Regions from separate parts of the Shewanella sp. SM23 genome, predicted to be linked through region 1. Evidence: riboswitches for the same ligand, from Rfam matches in the RefSeq annotation. Region 1 holds a riboswitch; the other holds the start of a gene.
The links. Region 1 has a riboswitch for cobalamin ahead of L5L98_RS07125 (TonB-dependent receptor). Riboswitches for the same ligand answer to the same signal wherever they lie in the genome.
Positions count from the first base shown of each region.

Region 2: another riboswitch for cobalamin. It lies ahead of L5L98_RS08110 (ABC transporter ATP-binding protein); the one in region 1 lies ahead of L5L98_RS07125 (TonB-dependent receptor).

Region 1 covers NZ_JAKKRM010000004.1:145,178-149,556, forward strand. The annotation lists gene L5L98_RS07120 (HDOD domain-containing protein) at 1-603, opposite strand, end outside; gene L5L98_RS07125 (TonB-dependent receptor) at 883-2,844, opposite strand; cobalamin riboswitch at 2,953-3,187, opposite strand; gene L5L98_RS07130 (hypothetical protein) at 3,322-4,379, opposite strand, start outside.
Region 2 covers NZ_JAKKRM010000005.1:10,477-14,855, reverse strand. The annotation lists gene cobT (nicotinate-nucleotide--dimethylbenzimidazole phosphoribosyltransferase) at 1-222, opposite strand, end outside; gene L5L98_RS08115 (FecCD family ABC transporter permease) at 431-1,561, opposite strand; gene L5L98_RS08110 (ABC transporter ATP-binding protein) at 1,558-2,433, opposite strand; cobalamin riboswitch at 2,533-2,709, opposite strand; gene L5L98_RS08105 (histidine phosphatase family protein) at 2,931-3,656, opposite strand; gene metH (methionine synthase) at 3,926-4,379, shown strand, end outside.

The sequences.
Region 1 (4,379 bases):
GAGATCTAACGCCTCGAACGCTTCGATGGTTAAGGTCTGTTGTTGATTATCAATCAATGACTTAATCACACTTAAAGGAAATGACTGTTCGGCATTAGCATTTAAATAGGCAAATGCGGTCAGTGCGATAATTTGGCCGAACACACTGAACAGAGCTAAGGTTTGTACTTCGTCAGCATCAACCTCCACACCTTCCATATCCGCTAAGCTATCTACCGCATCCGTTGCAATATCTTCAGTCAACTTCCAATAACCTTGGACCAACTTTTTATAGGGCTGTGGCAGTTCATCGAGGCGTTCTTTTAAATAGAACGTAAAGGCGTAGCGATAGATATTAACTTGACCTAAGCGGATCAAAGCTTCTTTCAACGAACGAGTTTTGTGATTTTCCACTACAGCAGCCTGTGCGGAATTACTGCGCATAAGCATGTGCGCTGCCAATGCGGGATCGCTCGAGATAATGTCAATCACATTACGAATGTCGCCTTCAGCAAGGATCGCTTTTTTGAGTGGAATTAGAATCCCTCGGCGGCCAATCACTTGCTCTTCGTTCGCTATGATAGCTCTAACTTGAGTAAAAACCTGTTGCTCAAGATCAGTCATAAGACACTTTACACCTGTTTATTAACAATAAGATGATTCGGTTACAGCCCACATCATACCTAAAATACTAAGAATTTCAGCCATAAACAGCAGAGTAAAATATAAATTACTCCTATTTAGTGATGACTGCCCGCTAACACTATAGATAACGACAATTAAACCACTCTACTAAAACGATATTCAAGACTATACCTATTTTAAGATTTATTCTTTGAACTCAGCGTAAAAACTAAAAAGCCAGACTGAGTCTGGCTTTGTTATTAGATAGCTCATTAATATTTAGAAGCGGTAGCCCACAGTGAAACGAATATCACGGCCTCGACCTGAGTAATAACCATTATATGTTCCACCACCATAATAGCCTGCGCTAACATAATCTTTATCGAATACATTATCGATACGCAGACTGGCAAGCCAAGCATCACGATTATAATTCAAGGCTAAATTACCAAGCACGTAACTTGCTAGCTTATCACCTTGATTAGCGTTATCGCCTTCGATAAAACGATCACCCGTGTAGATAGCTTCGGCAAATACTTGGAAATGCTCAGCAAAATCCATGCTGACATAACCGCGTCCCGTGTGTTTTGCCACCCAAGACAGCTCTTTGCCATCGTTAGCACCATCGGTAAATTCGGCGTCGGTATAGTTATATTCCAGCCCTAACTGCAGCGCTTTAGTGATCTGCCAATCCCAATCGGCACCCGCGCCATAACGACGAGAAGCGTCGGCATTGACGTTTGCACCGTTGAAATTTCCACCTATGGGTTTAACTGCACTCGAGTCATAAACAATTTCATCCTCTAAATCGAGACGATATAGGCTGACTCGTAGGGTTTGACTAGCGACAGCCCAATCCCAACCCGCCTCATAGGAACGGCCTGTTTGCGGCTTTAAGCCAAATACGCCCGGCGATGTATAAGCTTGCTCATCCACTTTAGCAAAACGGAAGTTATCATCAGCGCGCACATAGAGTCTGTGCTCCGCAGTTGGTCGGTAATTTAAACCCAGTTCGAATGCATGGGCATTTTCATCTAAATCCATGCCATTAGGATAGACATTGCCATCGACTAACTCGTCGGTCACACGCGAATAACGACCACCCACAACGTAACTTAAAGTATGGCTTAAAGGCACTGTAGCTTGTAGATAGGCGCTTTGCATTTGCTGCACATTACTGCGCGCCATAGTGTCAAAATCAGCCTTGCCACGGCTGATGTCTAAACCTGTGACTAGGTTTAGCTCGCCTTGACGCGTACTGTAATTCGCTAACGCTTTAGGGCTAAACATTAACAGTGAGCGTGTGTTATGGCTGTTCGCCCCCCAATTAAGAGAAGACACTAAGGTATCGCTGTAATCTAAATCCGCCGCCAGCGCCCAGTTTTGATTAAGCTGATGCTGGTAACCCGTTCGCGCCGCAGTGGTCATCTCGTGGGCATACTCTACCTTATTTGATGAAGCACGGGGATCGTCTTTAAATTGCTTTTCAGTAAGCGAGCCCGGATTTTCACGATCGTTATCGTAGTAGCTGGTTTCAACAAAGAACGAGTCTGTGGCTGTTTTATATTGAATGCGGCCAAGAATAGAGCCGGTTTCGTTGGCATTATGCTGGCGATAGTTGTCACCTTGGTTGTAACTACCGGTGAAAAAGTAACGCCAATCTTTGTTGATCGCGCCAGACACATCACCACGACCTTCATAGGTATCAAAACTGCCGCCGGATAACTGCACGCTGCCGCCAGTATTTTCAGGGGACTTAGTGACAATATTAATCACCCCGCCCACGGCTTGATCGCCATAAAGTACACCTGCACTACCCGATAAAATTTCAATACGATCCACTTGATTAAGCGGAATGGCATTAAGGCTAGGTGCGGCGATATCGATATTATTGAGACGACGACCATCAAGTAAAATCAGCGTGTTATTAACGGCAGTGCTGGCGCTAAAACCACGCATCGCAAAGCTAGTTCCAATATTGTTATCCGAAATTTGAATACCGCTTTGACCGCGTAAGACGTCGGTCAAATTAGTCGCGCCACTCATTTCAATCGCGGCTGCATCAATCACATTCACATTGGCGGCAATATTTAAGGGGGTCTTATCAGAGCGGCCGATCACGACAAGATGCTCGTCAACTTTAGCTGTGCTGGTATCGTCAGCCGCCATAACGGGCGCGATAATTGAAAAACTGCAAAGGCTGCCAATCAGCAGCGCGATTTTTGTTGGATTTGTTCCCATTTTACCTTTAACTCCTGCAAGGAAAACGGGGCATTGACGCCACGATACCGTTAATTCAGTCGTAAATACTGACGGTGATTATCGCATTTTGAGATCTGCCCACCGAAATCTCAAAAACACCTTTAGGGCCGGTCTCCGGACTTAGGCTATGTTAATCCATTAAAGTTAGATTAACGCGAGACTGACCTTTCACATTCTGACTTTCGGGTTCACTCTTGAACACACCAATCAAACGCGGTCTTCTCTCACCTTTTACCGTTGCGGGGGCAGTGCCAGAATTTCACTGGCTTCCCGATTATCTCACGACACTATCATCGTAAGCACCACAGAAGGTTGACTCAAAATTAGGTTCAAAGGGCGTACAATCTGTTAACGCCCAACAAGGCTCAGAGCATATCAGACCTGAGCGCGCGCATTATAGACGTCTATACGGATGAAAGTCCATTAATCTCAAGTTAGCGAGAAAACTCACATGAGCTAGAAAACACCATCCCAGTTTTTTGCCGCAGGTTTTGGTCTGTCTTTGCTCAAAATCGCCTGACGCTGCTCAGGGGTTTCGCATTGGGCAACGGGAGTAAAATCCAGCGGTTTAATCACTAACGAGTCAGCAGGTTGCACTGGCGACTTGTCGAACATTGGCAAATTCATCGACCAAGAGACCAGCTCCCCCTTTTCGCTGATGCCAACATAACCGTCATTTGCGCCATCTAACCAAGTAAGGCGCGGAATACGTGCAATCAACTTCTCCACATTTTCACGGTTGGCGCGATAACCAACAGGCACCACTTTGCCATCGGGACGCGTAAACACAAAGGAGGCAGGCCCTTGGGTAATGATGCTGCCTTCCTGCCAATATTTATCAAGAATCTCTTGGGCATAGTGAAACCCAAACATATGAGCGTAATCAGTATCGTCGGCCACTATTTGCGGCACGGCCTTATCCCGCAGTAATAAAAAGCCTGAGCCAATGCTGATAATCTCTTTTACCCCTGTGATATTGGTTTTTTTAATCCAATCGACACCACAGTTAATCCCATCGCCCCAAAAATGCGCATCCCCCGTAGGACTTAAAATCGCAAAGGCACAATTGTTTGCCGTCATACTCGCCACATCCTTTAAGGCGCTGCGGATCGAGTAAGCATCACTGCGCCAACCCCAACTCACCACAGTGCCGTCCTTTTTCAAGGCGGCATAGGTGTGTTGAAAATATTCGATCTTCGCCACATCCGTAAGCTGCGGGAGTAACTTTTTCATATTGGTCGACTCTTCAACCTGCCCCCAAATCACCGCGCTACCTTCTTTTTTGAGGGCGACAAAACTGCGTCCTCTGGCAAAGATATCGACAACATCAACTAATTGATCCTGCACATGTAAGCTATTGCCGCCGTAGGGGCCATAACCCCAAGTGTGTACCTTGCCATTAGCATCAAGGGCCGCAATGGCCTCTTGATTAGCGAACAACTTGGTAATATTGGTCATGCGGTTTTGCAGGGCTTTGTCGAGGCTCAATTTCCCTACATTACCCCAGTAAACCA
Region 2 (4,379 bases), on a different contig from region 1:
AAACACTAACATGGTTGGATGGACTATTTTGAGCACATCCGTTTGTGGCTGCTCCGTTTGTTGCAAATCAGTCGCTTGCACGCGGGCAATCTGCAAAGCTAAGGATTCGAGCTGACCTAAGGCGCCGGGCGGCTTAGTCTTAAGATCAATTTTCTGCAAAATCACCAGATCCTGCGCTTTACTCACAGGGCTTATTTGAAAAGACACGGCTGACTGAGACATCCACACTCCACTTTGTAATCTACATTAAATAACCACAACGCATCCCGCGTTTATGACGAACATGTCCAATTGTGCATTTCCAATCGCGGGTGGGATATCAACAGAAATACTGATTATCCCGCCAGTCTGCACTTACGACATGACTCTGGGATGACGACTTAACTCTGGGTTTACGTCCTGACTAGGTGCCTACGGCATGACCTTGTATTTACGGCATGACTCTACGCTTACGCAAAATCAGCAAAAAGAACATGCTACCTATGGCGGCCGTGATAATGCCCACGGGCAACTCTTGATTGCCCAATAAACAGCGCGCTAATACATCAATCCACACCATAAATAATCCGCCCACCAGCGCCGTTAATAAAATCGGCTGACGACCGGGAAACAGCATGCGTACTGTATGGGGGATCATTAACCCGACAAAACCGATACCGCCACAGGTAGCCACCAAAATAGCGGTAATCAAGGAGCAGAGCAGCAACATATTGAGCCGCAGCTTAGGCACATTCACCCCTAAGGTATGCGCCGTTTCATCCCCCGCCTGCAACGCCATGATCTGCCGTTTCATGCCTAAAATAATGAATAAACTCGCACCAATCACCAGTGTCGGCAGTACTAACAAGGACCAACTGGCCTTTGCAAAACTGCCTAAACTCCAAAACAGCACAGAGGCTGTCGCCTGCGGACTGGCGAAATACAGCAGCAGACTCGTTAATGCGCCGAACATAAAGGAGGTCGCCACACCAGAGAGCAGCATGCGCTCCACTTGGCTATTGAGCCCAAGCCCAGACAAAGCAAGCACTATCAACACCGACAAACTCGCGCCAATAAAAGCGCCCAAGGGCAAGCTAAACCAAAGTAATCCAGACAAGGCACCCGAACCGCTAAAAAGCCCAGAATGTGCCGCCATGCCCGCATTATCAAAAAATCCAGAGCCAGTGAATAAGGTCAACATCACCACAGCGCCAAAGGACGCGCCAGAGCTAATGCCAAACAAATAGGGATCGGCGAGCGGATTGCGAGTCACGGTTTGCAACACACTGCCCGCCAGTGACAAACCCGCTCCCGCCACAAAAGCCAGTAAAATGCGCGGCAACCTGAGCTCCATCACAATGCGCTCAGTAATGCCATTGGCTTGAGTGAGGTTGGCCATTTTATTGATAAACACTTGGATAACATCCATAAAGCTGATGTTCGCCGCGCCAAAACTCGTGGCGGCAATAGGCGTTATCAAAGTGATGATACCTAATACGAGCAGCATCAGTTGTTGTCTCGTCAACGGTGTCACGATACGCCCCAAATATGAGATGAAATATTGTTTACTCCCCTGAGTCATCCACCCTCGCCTCGCTCGTTCAGGCCATGATCTACATGGTGGTAACCATAAAAATAGCTGATTAAGGGCTTTTTATGTTGTGGATGGGGCGATACCTGAGCACACACGCCAAACACATCGCCAATTCGCGCCTCGGTTAATACTTCGGTTGGCGTCCCCATAGCGCTGACTTCCCCGTTATGGATCAACAACAAACTGTCGCACAGGGCACTGGCTAAATTAAGATCATGAATAGAGGCAATCACGCTGATGCCAAGGCTACGCACCAATTCGAGGATTTGAATTTGATAGCGCACATCGAGGTGGTTCGTTGGCTCATCGAGGATTAAAAGCTGCGGCTGCTGCACTATGGCGCGGGCAATCAAGGCGCGTTGCTTTTCACCGCCAGATAAGTGCTCATATTGTTGGTGCATCTTATGGCTCAAGCCGACTTTCTCTAAAGCCTTAGCAATACGCTCAGTATCACAGCTCGAATTGGTATCGAACATGCCCTTGTGGGGCGTTAAGCCCATGCTGACCAATTGCTCTGTGGTGAGGTCAAAATAGTGCGGTGTATCCTGCTGCACTACGGCAACGCGACAGGCAAACGCCTTGGGTGACAAGCGCTCAATATCTTGATCAAAAAGGGTAATTTTGCCCTGAGTCGGGCGAACAAACCGATACAAACAGCGCAACAAGCTAGACTTGCCCGCACCGTTAGGGCCAATCAGCCCCAGCATCTGCCCCGTTGGCAGCGTAAAGTTAATATTGGAAAGAATGGTTTTGCCATCGATACACCAGCTCAACTGGCTCACATTGAGCGCGACTGACGGGCTCAATGACGGGTTAGTGTCATTCACGGGGCTGTTAGTTTGGATTGCGGAAAGTTTCACCTAAGCGGCGCTCCTATCGAGTCCAAACCTGTATAAACAAAGGTTGTGCACATTGTCATCTGCTCCCTCGAGTCACCCGCTCGAGAACTAAGGCTGCACGCAGCGATAACAGAAATAGGCAGGTCTCCTGACTTGTAGGGAAGAAGATTCGAGATCTTTTTCACTACTCACAGTTGCGGGCACAGTTCGGGCTGACTAACAAGCAGCTCCCCGATTCCCTATTATGTTTGGGTTGATATGCTCTTTGTTAACAACGCCACTATTAATTAAAACAGCGGAGCGATTCGAACAAAGAGAGTCTATTCCCAACACCTATTTCTGCGACGTTATCACTCATTGCGCATGTAATACGCTATCTCGTTCAAACGTCAGGGAAAAGCATTATCCTACATCTATCCCATTAGGCAATGCTGTTTAAATCAGAATATTTTCATGTCAGCTTATTCTCGCCAAACGATCACGCCTAAACCATAGCGCATAGGTCGTGAAATAAGGCCTCAACACGTGCGCCCACTCGGCCAATCTAAACGCCAATAGCAGGCACCCTGTTCATCTTGCAGCACATTAATGCTCACCACGGCCGCCACGGGTAAATCGAGTTGACTATAAAACCCTACCGCCCGTTCAACTCCTAAGGCACGCGCCATTAAGTGACGGATCACCCCGCCGTGGGTCACGACCCACACTTGAGTGGCTGGCATATTGTCAGTGGTTTCATTAATGGCACTGTTTTCATTACCCATTTTATGTGAGTCAAGGGCCAATCGTTCAAACTCGGCGGCGAGTATCTGGTCAATAGTCCCATTCACCCGCGACTCAAAACTTGCCATAGTTTCACCATTAGGCGGCGGAGTTTGCCAAGGGTCTTGCCAATACGCCGCTAAGCGTTCGCCCTCTTGTTGATACAGTTCATCGAGCCGACAACCGTCCCAATCACCAAAATCAATTTCCTGTAAACCCGACAAACACTGCGCCTGCAATGGCCTTGACTCAGATATCAGTGCCGCCGTCGAATGCAACTCGGCGACAAAAGCGTGGGCAAAATCGGCGCAGCGGCGTGAAGTCGAGCTGTAAATCGCACTACACACGCTGGCCTGTGACTCAACTGCTGCCGACATTTGTTGCCAACCCTTTTCGCTCAAAGGCACATCCACACGACCCCGCAAAATAGCGCCGCCTTCACACTCACCGTGGCGTAACAATAACAATCGAACTTGTTTCATATATGCCTTTTTAGTTAGGGACTAGATGCTAGGAACTCAAGCCAAGGGCCTAAATTCTTGATTCTCGATTCTCGCTCCTAATGCCTTTGACTTTCATCTTGCCCTGACAATCATAAGTCGCGTATTATGGACGTCTATACGTTTAAATGTCCAAAACAAATTTTTAAGAACAAGTATTCAAAAAATATCGGCAGACGACAATAAAATGCACTTAGCATAACAATGGCCGATTTTTGGACTTAACTTAGCTGTATTTAAGGTAATTATTTATGACGATACCCTCAACCAAAGCCAGCCAAATATTAGCAGACATTCGCAAACAGCTTGCAGAGCGCATTCTGATCTTAGACGGTGCCATGGGCACTATGATCCAAGGCTACAAGCTGGAAGAAGAGGACTATCGCGGCGAACGTTTTAAAGATTGGCATACAGATGTCAAAGGTAACAACGACCTCTTGGTCTTGTCGCAACCCCACATCATCAAACAAATTCACACCGACTACTTAAATGCCGGTGCCGACATCATTGAAACCAACACTTTTAACGCCACCACCATCGCCATGGCCGATTACGACATGCAGTCGCTGTCCGCCGAAATTAACTTAGTCGGCGCGCGCCTCGCCCGTGAAGCCTGTGATGAAGCCTTTGCTGCAACAGGCATTCCACGCTACGTCGCCGGTGTGTTAGGCCCCACTAACCGTACGTGTTCGATTAGCCCTGATG